2 regions of the Bacillus sp. BSL6 genome follow, and region 2 is predicted to be linked to the other one. Evidence: predicted binding sites of a transcription regulator. Region 2 holds the regulator's gene; the other holds the start of a gene.
The links. The regulator Rex, encoded in region 2, represses fermentation and respiration genes when NADH is low (regulators of the CRP and FNR family bind a similar motif). The targets are predictions, from matches to a motif close to TTGTGAAATATTTCACAA.

Region 1: a site for Rex is predicted at 2,543-2,560, ahead of RCJ96_RS08295 (formate/nitrite transporter family protein). Genes of this name have one in related genera too.

What each region holds. Positions count from the first base shown of each region.
Region 1 is NZ_JAVGCW010000002.1:396,655-400,875, reverse strand. Features, by position in the region: gene RCJ96_RS08310 (LutC/YkgG family protein) at 1-418, shown strand, start outside; gene RCJ96_RS08305 (prepilin peptidase) at 531-1,253, shown strand; gene RCJ96_RS08300 (cyclic-phosphate processing receiver domain-containing protein) at 1,268-1,579, shown strand; gene RCJ96_RS08295 (formate/nitrite transporter family protein) at 1,607-2,458, opposite strand; gene RCJ96_RS08290 (TerC family protein) at 2,662-3,456, opposite strand; yybP-ykoY riboswitch at 3,547-3,712, opposite strand; gene RCJ96_RS08285 (TrkH family potassium uptake protein) at 3,751-4,221, opposite strand, start outside.
Region 2 is NZ_JAVGCW010000019.1:8,145-12,365, forward strand. Features, by position in the region: gene groES (co-chaperone GroES) at 1-152, opposite strand, end outside; gene RCJ96_RS27040 (CPBP family intramembrane glutamic endopeptidase) at 554-1,303, shown strand; gene RCJ96_RS27045 (YdiK family protein) at 1,300-1,491, shown strand; gene RCJ96_RS27050 (redox-sensing transcriptional repressor Rex) at 1,521-2,150, opposite strand; gene RCJ96_RS27055 (ABC-F family ATP-binding cassette domain-containing protein) at 2,338-4,221, shown strand, end outside.

The DNA.
Region 1 (4,221 bases), on a different contig from region 2:
TTCTTATGGGTTGACTTCTTTATTTAAAGAAGAACTTCCAAAGCAAAATGTTGAAGTGAACGTATGGGATCCTGAGAAAAAAGAAGAGAATATGCGTATCGCGGAAAGAGCGAATATTGGAATTGCATTTAGTGATTATACTTTAGCCGAATCTGGTACGATCGTTGTACAAAGTCATAAAGGCCAAGGCCGTTCTTTACACTTTTTACCGACTGTATACTTTGCTATTATTCCACGTGAAACACTTGTACCTCGTATTACACAAGCAGTTGAGGATATGAACAAGCGTGTAGAAAATGGCGAGACAGTGGCATCTTGTATTAACTTTATTACAGGACCTAGTAACTCGGCAGATATAGAAATGAATCTTGTTGTCGGAGTACATGGACCATTAAAAGCAGTATATTTCATCGTATAAAATAGGGGAAAGCAGGCCAGAAAATGGCCTGCTTTTTTAATAGAATAGAGATAATATGAAGTAGAAGTTCTCTCCTTTTTTTGCTATGTTCTTCTGGAAAGGAGAGGAAGGGATGTTCACTTATGTATATGCATTGTTAGCAGGGATGGTGTTTGGTTCTTTTTTTATGGTAATTGCGATGAGAGTTCCGCTAGGGGAGTCTATCATAACCCCGCGTTCATATTGTCATTATTGTAAGTATGTGCTAAAGCCAAAAGAATTGATTCCAATCATTTCTTTTTGTATGCAAAGAGGGCGTTGTACGAATTGTAAGAGGAAAATTTCAATTTTGTACGTAGTATTTGAACTTGTAACTGGAATGATATGTCTTCTTACTGTATATATGATTGGGGTGGAACGAGAGCTTATTATCGTTTTATCACTTTTTTCGTTACTTCTTATTATTTCAGTTACAGATTACATATATATGTTAATTCCAAATCGTATTTTAGCTTGGTTTGCTTGTTTACTCATTTTAGAATGTGCTTTTATACCGTTAGTCACTTGGATAGATAGTATAGTTGGTAGTTGCGTTATATTCATTTTGTTATACTGCATGCAAAAGATATATCCAGAAGGGCTTGGGGGAGGGGATATAAAATTACTTTCGTTACTTGGATTTATAGTGGGACTGAAAGGGATTTTTATCGTTTTATTTTTAGCATCTTGCTTTAGTCTCTGTTTCTTTGGAGCTGGCCTCGTATTAAAACGTATGAAAATGAGGACTCAAATACCGTTTGGTCCTTTTATTAGTCTTGGGGCAATATGTTACATGTTGGTCACGTATGCAAAATAGAGAGGGGATAGAAAATGAATGTATATATGGATGATCAAAGAAGTTGTCCGTATGGTTACGTGCTCGCAACTACAGTAGAATGTGCTTTGCAAATGGTACGAGATTATGAGGTGAATGTTCTTTCCCTTGATTTCAATATGGGATGGGGAGAAAAAAGTGGATTAGATTTTGTAGAGGCTTTTTGTAAAGAGGGTTTATACGTCAATGAAATACACTTTCATACGAATGATGTCATCGGTATGCATAAGATGAAACAGAGAATGAATAAGGGAAAGGAAGAAGGAGAGATTAACCCTAATCTTGTTGTTAAATATGTGGGGAGCTAAAAACTCCAAAGTAAAACTTTGGAGTTTTTAATGTTTCATATGCGCTTGCAACGGAATGATTTCTTCTTGTTGAGCTGCTCCTAATTCAGTTTCTTCTTGTTTCACGTCAGGTACTTTCTTTGTTAAGTAATGGTATACCATACCGACAAATACAGACCCACCAATAATGTTACCGATTGTAACTGGAATTAAGTTATGAATAGCACCTGCAAAAGAAATTGTCTCAGGATGCGGTGAAACCAAAGATAAAGCAAACAGTGATAAGTTTGCGATGCTATGCTCGTAACCAGATAAGAAGAATGTGAAAACGAGCATCATCATCATCATAATTTTTGCTGTATCACCTTTAACTTGAGAAGGTAAGAAACAAGCAAGACATACAAGCCAGTTACATAAAATTGCTTTAAAGAATAGTTGCATTGTAGGTGTATTCATTTTTCCCTCAACGACTTTATTCATGAAATGACCGTGATCAATTGTTTCGAAAATTCCAGTGGCATAAAATAGTAAGGCAAAGAATAAAGCGCCAGCTAAATTGCCTGCATAACAAGCAAACCAGTTACGAAGTGTATCAGCAATTGTTGTTTCTTTTCTTAAAGTTGCTACAGTGAAGTACATTGTGTTTCCAGTAAACAATTCAGCACCACCATATATAATAAGTACGAGAGCAATTCCGAAAAACATAGAAGCAGCTAAATAAGTTGCTGGTGAATCTGCAATGTGAAAAAAGTTACCTAATTTAAAACATAGTACAATAATAAAACCGATATAAATACCCGCAAGTGCGGCACGAATGAAATATTGCATCGGGTTTGTATCTAACATTTGTTTTTTGCTCTTAGCCAGTTTGACAACATAATTCAATCCTTGTTCTAGCATGAGTAATACGCTCCTTTAGTACATCATCTATAAATACTTCTTATATGAATAAAGTACATGGATTCTGTCATAGTTTCAATAAGTTTGTGCAATGTTTCACAAAAAGGACATACATACACCGAGAAAACGCTTACAAAAAATAGTATAATAGAATTTTTTCTGGACATAGAGAGGGGACAAGGAAAAAAGAAAAAGCGCTGTAATTACAGCGCTTTTTCGTCTAAATTCTTTTCGACTTTTGTTTCTACTTCTTTCGAGAAGAACCAACCACCAGCTGCGATTCCAACTAATACAATCCAGAATGTAAGCTTCCATGGTGTAGATTCTGGGAATGAATGTGGAATTACATTTAATGCAGGGTGTGCCAACGTATAAACTGCTAGTTTCACACCAACCCAACCTACAATTAAGAATGCTGCAGTTTCAAGTCCTGGTTTACGTTTTAAGATTTGTACGAAAGCAGTTGCTGCAAATCGCATAATGATTAATCCGATAAGTCCACCTACAAAGATAACAACGAATTGTCCAGTATCAAGACTACCAATTGTACCTAATCCTGTTTTTGGTAAAGTCATTGCTAATGCAACAGCAGCTAAAATAGAATCAACTGCGAAGGCGATATCTGCAACTTCAACTTTAAATACAGTCCACCAAAAGTTCTCTTGTTTTTTCTTTGCTTCTTTTTCTTCTGTTTCTTCATCTGTATTCTTTTTAACATACGTTTTAAATAAGTGATTACTAGCGATAAACATAAGGTAAATGGCACCGATTGCTTGCACTTGCCATACATCGACTAGGAACGAAATCATAAATAACGATCCGAATCGGAAAACAAATGCTCCCGCTAATCCGTAAAATAATGCTTTTTTACGTTTTTCTTCTGGTAAATGTTTTACCATAATTGCAAGAACAAGCGCGTTATCAGCAGCTAAAATCCCCTCTAGTGCAATTAGGATGAGTAATACCCAACCATACTCCAATAATAATGATACATCCATGTACATTCTCCTCTCATTTCTATAAGTACTAAATAAGTGAAGAATTTCCCCACTATTTAGTTTCCCCATACTCCTGCCTATTAACTTTGGAAGAATTTGGTAATGAATGCAAAAAAGACCTCTGCCGTTAATAGGCAAAGGTCTTGCTAGACATATGTAATGAAAATGCCAACAAAGCCGGAAGAACTAAGTTCTACGTAATGACGACTTTGTTTCCAAGAAATATTCTTGGACGCTACTCCCCTTTGGAGATATGCTATTGTACTCTCATTATATGGATAATTTATACGGTTGTCAACCTGTTAAAATGTCTTCATTCGGATATTTTATTTTTCGGTTCTTTTTACGTGCAAATGAAAAAGCCAATGTTAAAGGTCCCATCTTCCCAAAGAACATCATAAAGATAATAATAGCTTTTCCGATCATCGTTAAGTGTGGTGTGAAATTCATACTGAGACCGACAGTCCCAAATGCTGAAAATACTTCGAAAGCACTCATCAATAGAGGAACACGCTCAGTAATACTTAAAATTAAAATAGCAAAAAAAATAAATGAAATAGAAATAATAGCGATGGTCAATGATTTGACAATGAGAGTATCTTTAATGGATTTTTTAAACACGACAATATCATCTTGTTCTTGTAAAAATTTAAATACCCCAAAAAACATGATTAAAAATGTTGTCAACTTAATCCCACCGCCAGTTGAAGCACTACCAGCGCCAATAAACATAAGGAGCATCATTAATAGTAGGGAAGGCTTTGA
Region 2 (4,221 bases):
CCATTTTCAAGCACTCGACCAGTACCTACTGCAATAACTTTACCCTCTTGTGGTTTTTCTTTTGCTGTGTCTGGTAATACAATACCACTTGCTGTTTTTTCTTCCGCTTGAACAAGCTCAATTACAACGCGATCACCTAATGGCTTTAGCATGAACAATAACCTCCTCATTTTGTTATGTAAATTTTATTTATTAGCACTCAAGTCACCCGAGTGCTAACACACTTATAATAATAAATAATCTCAATTTCTTTTGCAAGTAAAAAAATCATAATTTTTTCGCAAATTACGCTATAAATTTTTCTATATAGAGTTCCTCTTCTTCTACCTTTACTATATGAATCGTTGTTTCCACTACTCGTATGTTACAATATGAAAGGACACCCTAAGTTGTTTTCGCTACACACACAACTTTCTCCTGTCTTCTATTATAATTTCAAATAAGGATTTACAAAAAAAACATAATTTAAGTAAGGTTTATATCGTAGGTAGCATATTTACATGTTATCCTACCTTATCTCATACACTAGAGTTAGAAAGGATGGTTAAACCATTTGAAAAAACAATATTGGTGGGTTATCGTTACATACATTTTAATGCAGTTATCATCAATTGCTGGATTACCACTTCTCCTGAAAACTGGGCTTTATGATAACAGGGGATTCACTAGGGAAGAGAAATTTCAACTCATAACTGGTCACTGGGCAATCATTAGCTTCTTTATTGCATTATGTATCGTACTTTGGTTACTTAGAACAGATATTCGCGACAGACATTTAGATACAAAGCGTTCTACTGTTCCAGCTACGATTGGTTGGATTTTTATCGGGTTCTTCTTAGCATTTTTCTCGCAAAGTATTGCTGGTATGATTGAAATGTATGTATTAGGTATTAAACCTGGATCTGAAAATACAGCGAGACTTATGGATATCGCAAGAACGACACCTTGGTTCCTTATCGTCATCTCTATAATAGGACCTATTTTGGAAGAAATCGTATTTAGAAAAATTTTATTTGGTACACTTTATAAGAAGTTTAACTTCTTTATTGCCGCTATCATTAGTTCCCTTGTATTTGCGGCGATTCATTTTGATTTTACTCACTTATTGGTATACACTGCTATGGGGCTCGTATTCGCCTTCTTATATGTAAAAACGAAGCGTATTATCGTTCCAATCGCAGCGCATGTTGCAATGAATACATTAGTTGCAATTGCTCAAGTTTTAGTGAGTAACGAACAAATTCAAGAAATGATTAAAGAAGCTGAAAAAATGCAAGGCTTTATCGGAGGATTTTTAGTATGAGAAACTCACCATTGTTCATGGCTGCATTGTACTTCCTTCTAGGATGTATCTTTACACGCTTCGCCATTACGAACGTAACAGATACAATTTGGAATATATGGACAATACTATTTGCAGTTATGGCAACGATTGATTTTAATTTGGCACTTCGCCTTATCTTAGTTAAATTCACAAAGAAAAAACAATAATAAAACGCAGAGGTCGCTTCCTCTGCGTTTTATTGTGGATAATTCTTCAAAAAGTAAACTAATGTTTGTAACTCTACTGCTAAATCAATATGATGAATTCTTATATTGTCTGACACATTTAATCGTGCTGGTGTGAAATTCAAAATACCATGCACGTTTGTTTCTGCCAATCTATCAGCTACAGATTGTGCTACTGTAGCGGGTACTGTTAATATTGCCACTTGTATATCAGATGATAAACGTTCTTCTAATTCATCTAAGTGATATACAGGAATGCCTCCGATTTCTGTTCCAACTTTCTCTTCACTAATATCAAACGCCATTTCAATTTTTGTATTATTGTTTTTCGTGAAATTATAATGTAAGAAAGCGGTCCCTAAATTACCTACTCCAATAAGCGCTACACGTGTTATATCATCTTGGTCGAGTGTTTCACGGAAAAATGATAATAAATAATTTACGTTATATCCATATCCTTTTTTCCCTAATGCTCCAAAGTATGAGAAATCTCTTCGAATCGTTGCGGAATCAACCTTTACCGCTTCACTTAATTCGGCTGATGAAACACGTTGCTTACCAGACAAAGATAAGTTTTGGATAAATCGATAGTATAGAGGCAATCTCTTAGCAGTGGCTTGTGGAATTTTCTGCTGCTCCATATAACCTCTCCTCTCTTCCTATCTTTATTCATATGCTTTAATCAAATACAGAAGTTTAGCACTTATTAAATTCCTTGTATAATAGAAAGAAGAAGTATTCTCTCTGTATTTTAAACTATACACTATTTTTAGTATGATTGAGAAATATAAACATGGCAAAGTTAAGAAATTATTTGAGGTGAAAACATTGATTTTATTACAAGTAAACGCGCTTTCGAAATTATACGGTGCAGAAACGATTCTTTCAAATATAAAATTAGAAGTTCAAACGAAAGATCGTATCGCATTAGTCGGACGAAATGGCGCTGGAAAATCTACATTATTAAAAATAATAGCGGGTGAGCTATCTCATGATGGTGGAGAAATTATAAAACCGAAAGATGTCTCAATTGGATATTTAGCTCAAAATACCGGTTTAGAAACATCTTTAACAATTTGGGATGAAATGCTAACCGTCTTTACACACTTGCAGCAAATGGAGATAAAACTTCGAAGGCTAGAGCAAGAGATGGGAAAAGAAGAAAACTTTTCAAACGAGGCTACATATGAAAGATTATTAGCTGATTATGACCAATTACAATTAGATTATAAAGATCAAGGTGGCTATCAGTACGAAGCAGATATCCGTTCGATTTTAAGTGGTCTTGGCTTCCCAGTTGAAACGCACCAGACGACGATTTCGACATTAAGCGGTGGACAAAAAACACGATTAGCTCTCGGTAAATTATTATTAACAAAACCAGACTTACTTATTTTGGACGAGCCTACAAACCATTTAGACATAGAAACATTAACATGGCTTGAACAATATTTACAAGGTTATCCTGGGGCAATACTAATCGTTTCCCATGACCGTTATTTCTTAGATAAACTTGTTACACAAGTATATGAAATTTCGAATAAAGAAAGTAGACGATTTGTTGGTAACTACAGTAAATATTTAGACTTAAAATCAGCACTATACGAGCAAGAAATGAAACGTTATGAAAAACAACAAGATGAGATTGCTAAGCTAGAGGACTTCGTTCAAAAAAATATAGCTCGTGCATCTACGACAAAACGTGCGCAAAGCCGCCGTAAACAATTAGACCGTATGGAATTATTAACAAGACCATTAGGGGATTCTAAGTCAGCTTCCTTCCACTTCGATATTGAAAAACAAAGTGGAAATGATGTTTTACAAGTAAAGGACGCAACTATCGGCTATGATAAGGATCCAATTATTGAACATGTAACAATGCGCTTAACTCGCGGAGATAGTGTTGCTTTAGTTGGTCCAAATGGAATTGGGAAATCCACATTATTAAAATCCATTGTGAATAAGTTACCACTATTACATGGTGAGGTTTCTTTCGGATCTAATGTCTCTGTTGGTTATTATGATCAGGAACAAGCTAATTTAACATCTTCTAAGCGAGTTTTAAATGAGCTATGGGATGAATATCCACTGCAACCTGAAAAAGAAATTCGCACGATATTAGGTAACTTCTTATTCACAGGAGATGATGTATTAAAGCCAGTATCTTCTCTTAGCGGTGGACAAAAAGCTCGTTTAGCTCTTGCCAAACTTATGATGCAAAAATCGAATTTATTAATTCTCGATGAGCCTACAAACCATCTTGATTTAAATAGTAAAGAGATTTTGGAGAATGCTTTAATTGATTATCCTGGTACCCTTCTCTTTGTATCTCATGACCGCTACTTTATTAATCGTGTAACGACGACCGTTGTTGAGTTATCAACAGAAGGTGCACAGGAATATTTAGGGGACTACGATTACTACGTTGAAAAGAAAAATGAGATGATTGAACGTGCTGAATTTGAACAACAAGAACAGCAAGAAAATCAGGCACCTGTTCAAAAAACTGTAGCTCCAGAAAAATTAAATTATCTCGAAGAAAAAGAGCGCAAAAAGTTGGAGCGTCAACGTACTCGAAAAATCGAAGAACTAGAACAAAATATTGTACAATTTGAAGAAGAAATTGCTACGTTAGAAGATCAACTTTGCTTACCAGAAATATATGCAGATTATGAAAAGGCTAGTGAAATTACAACGAAAAAGCAAACACTA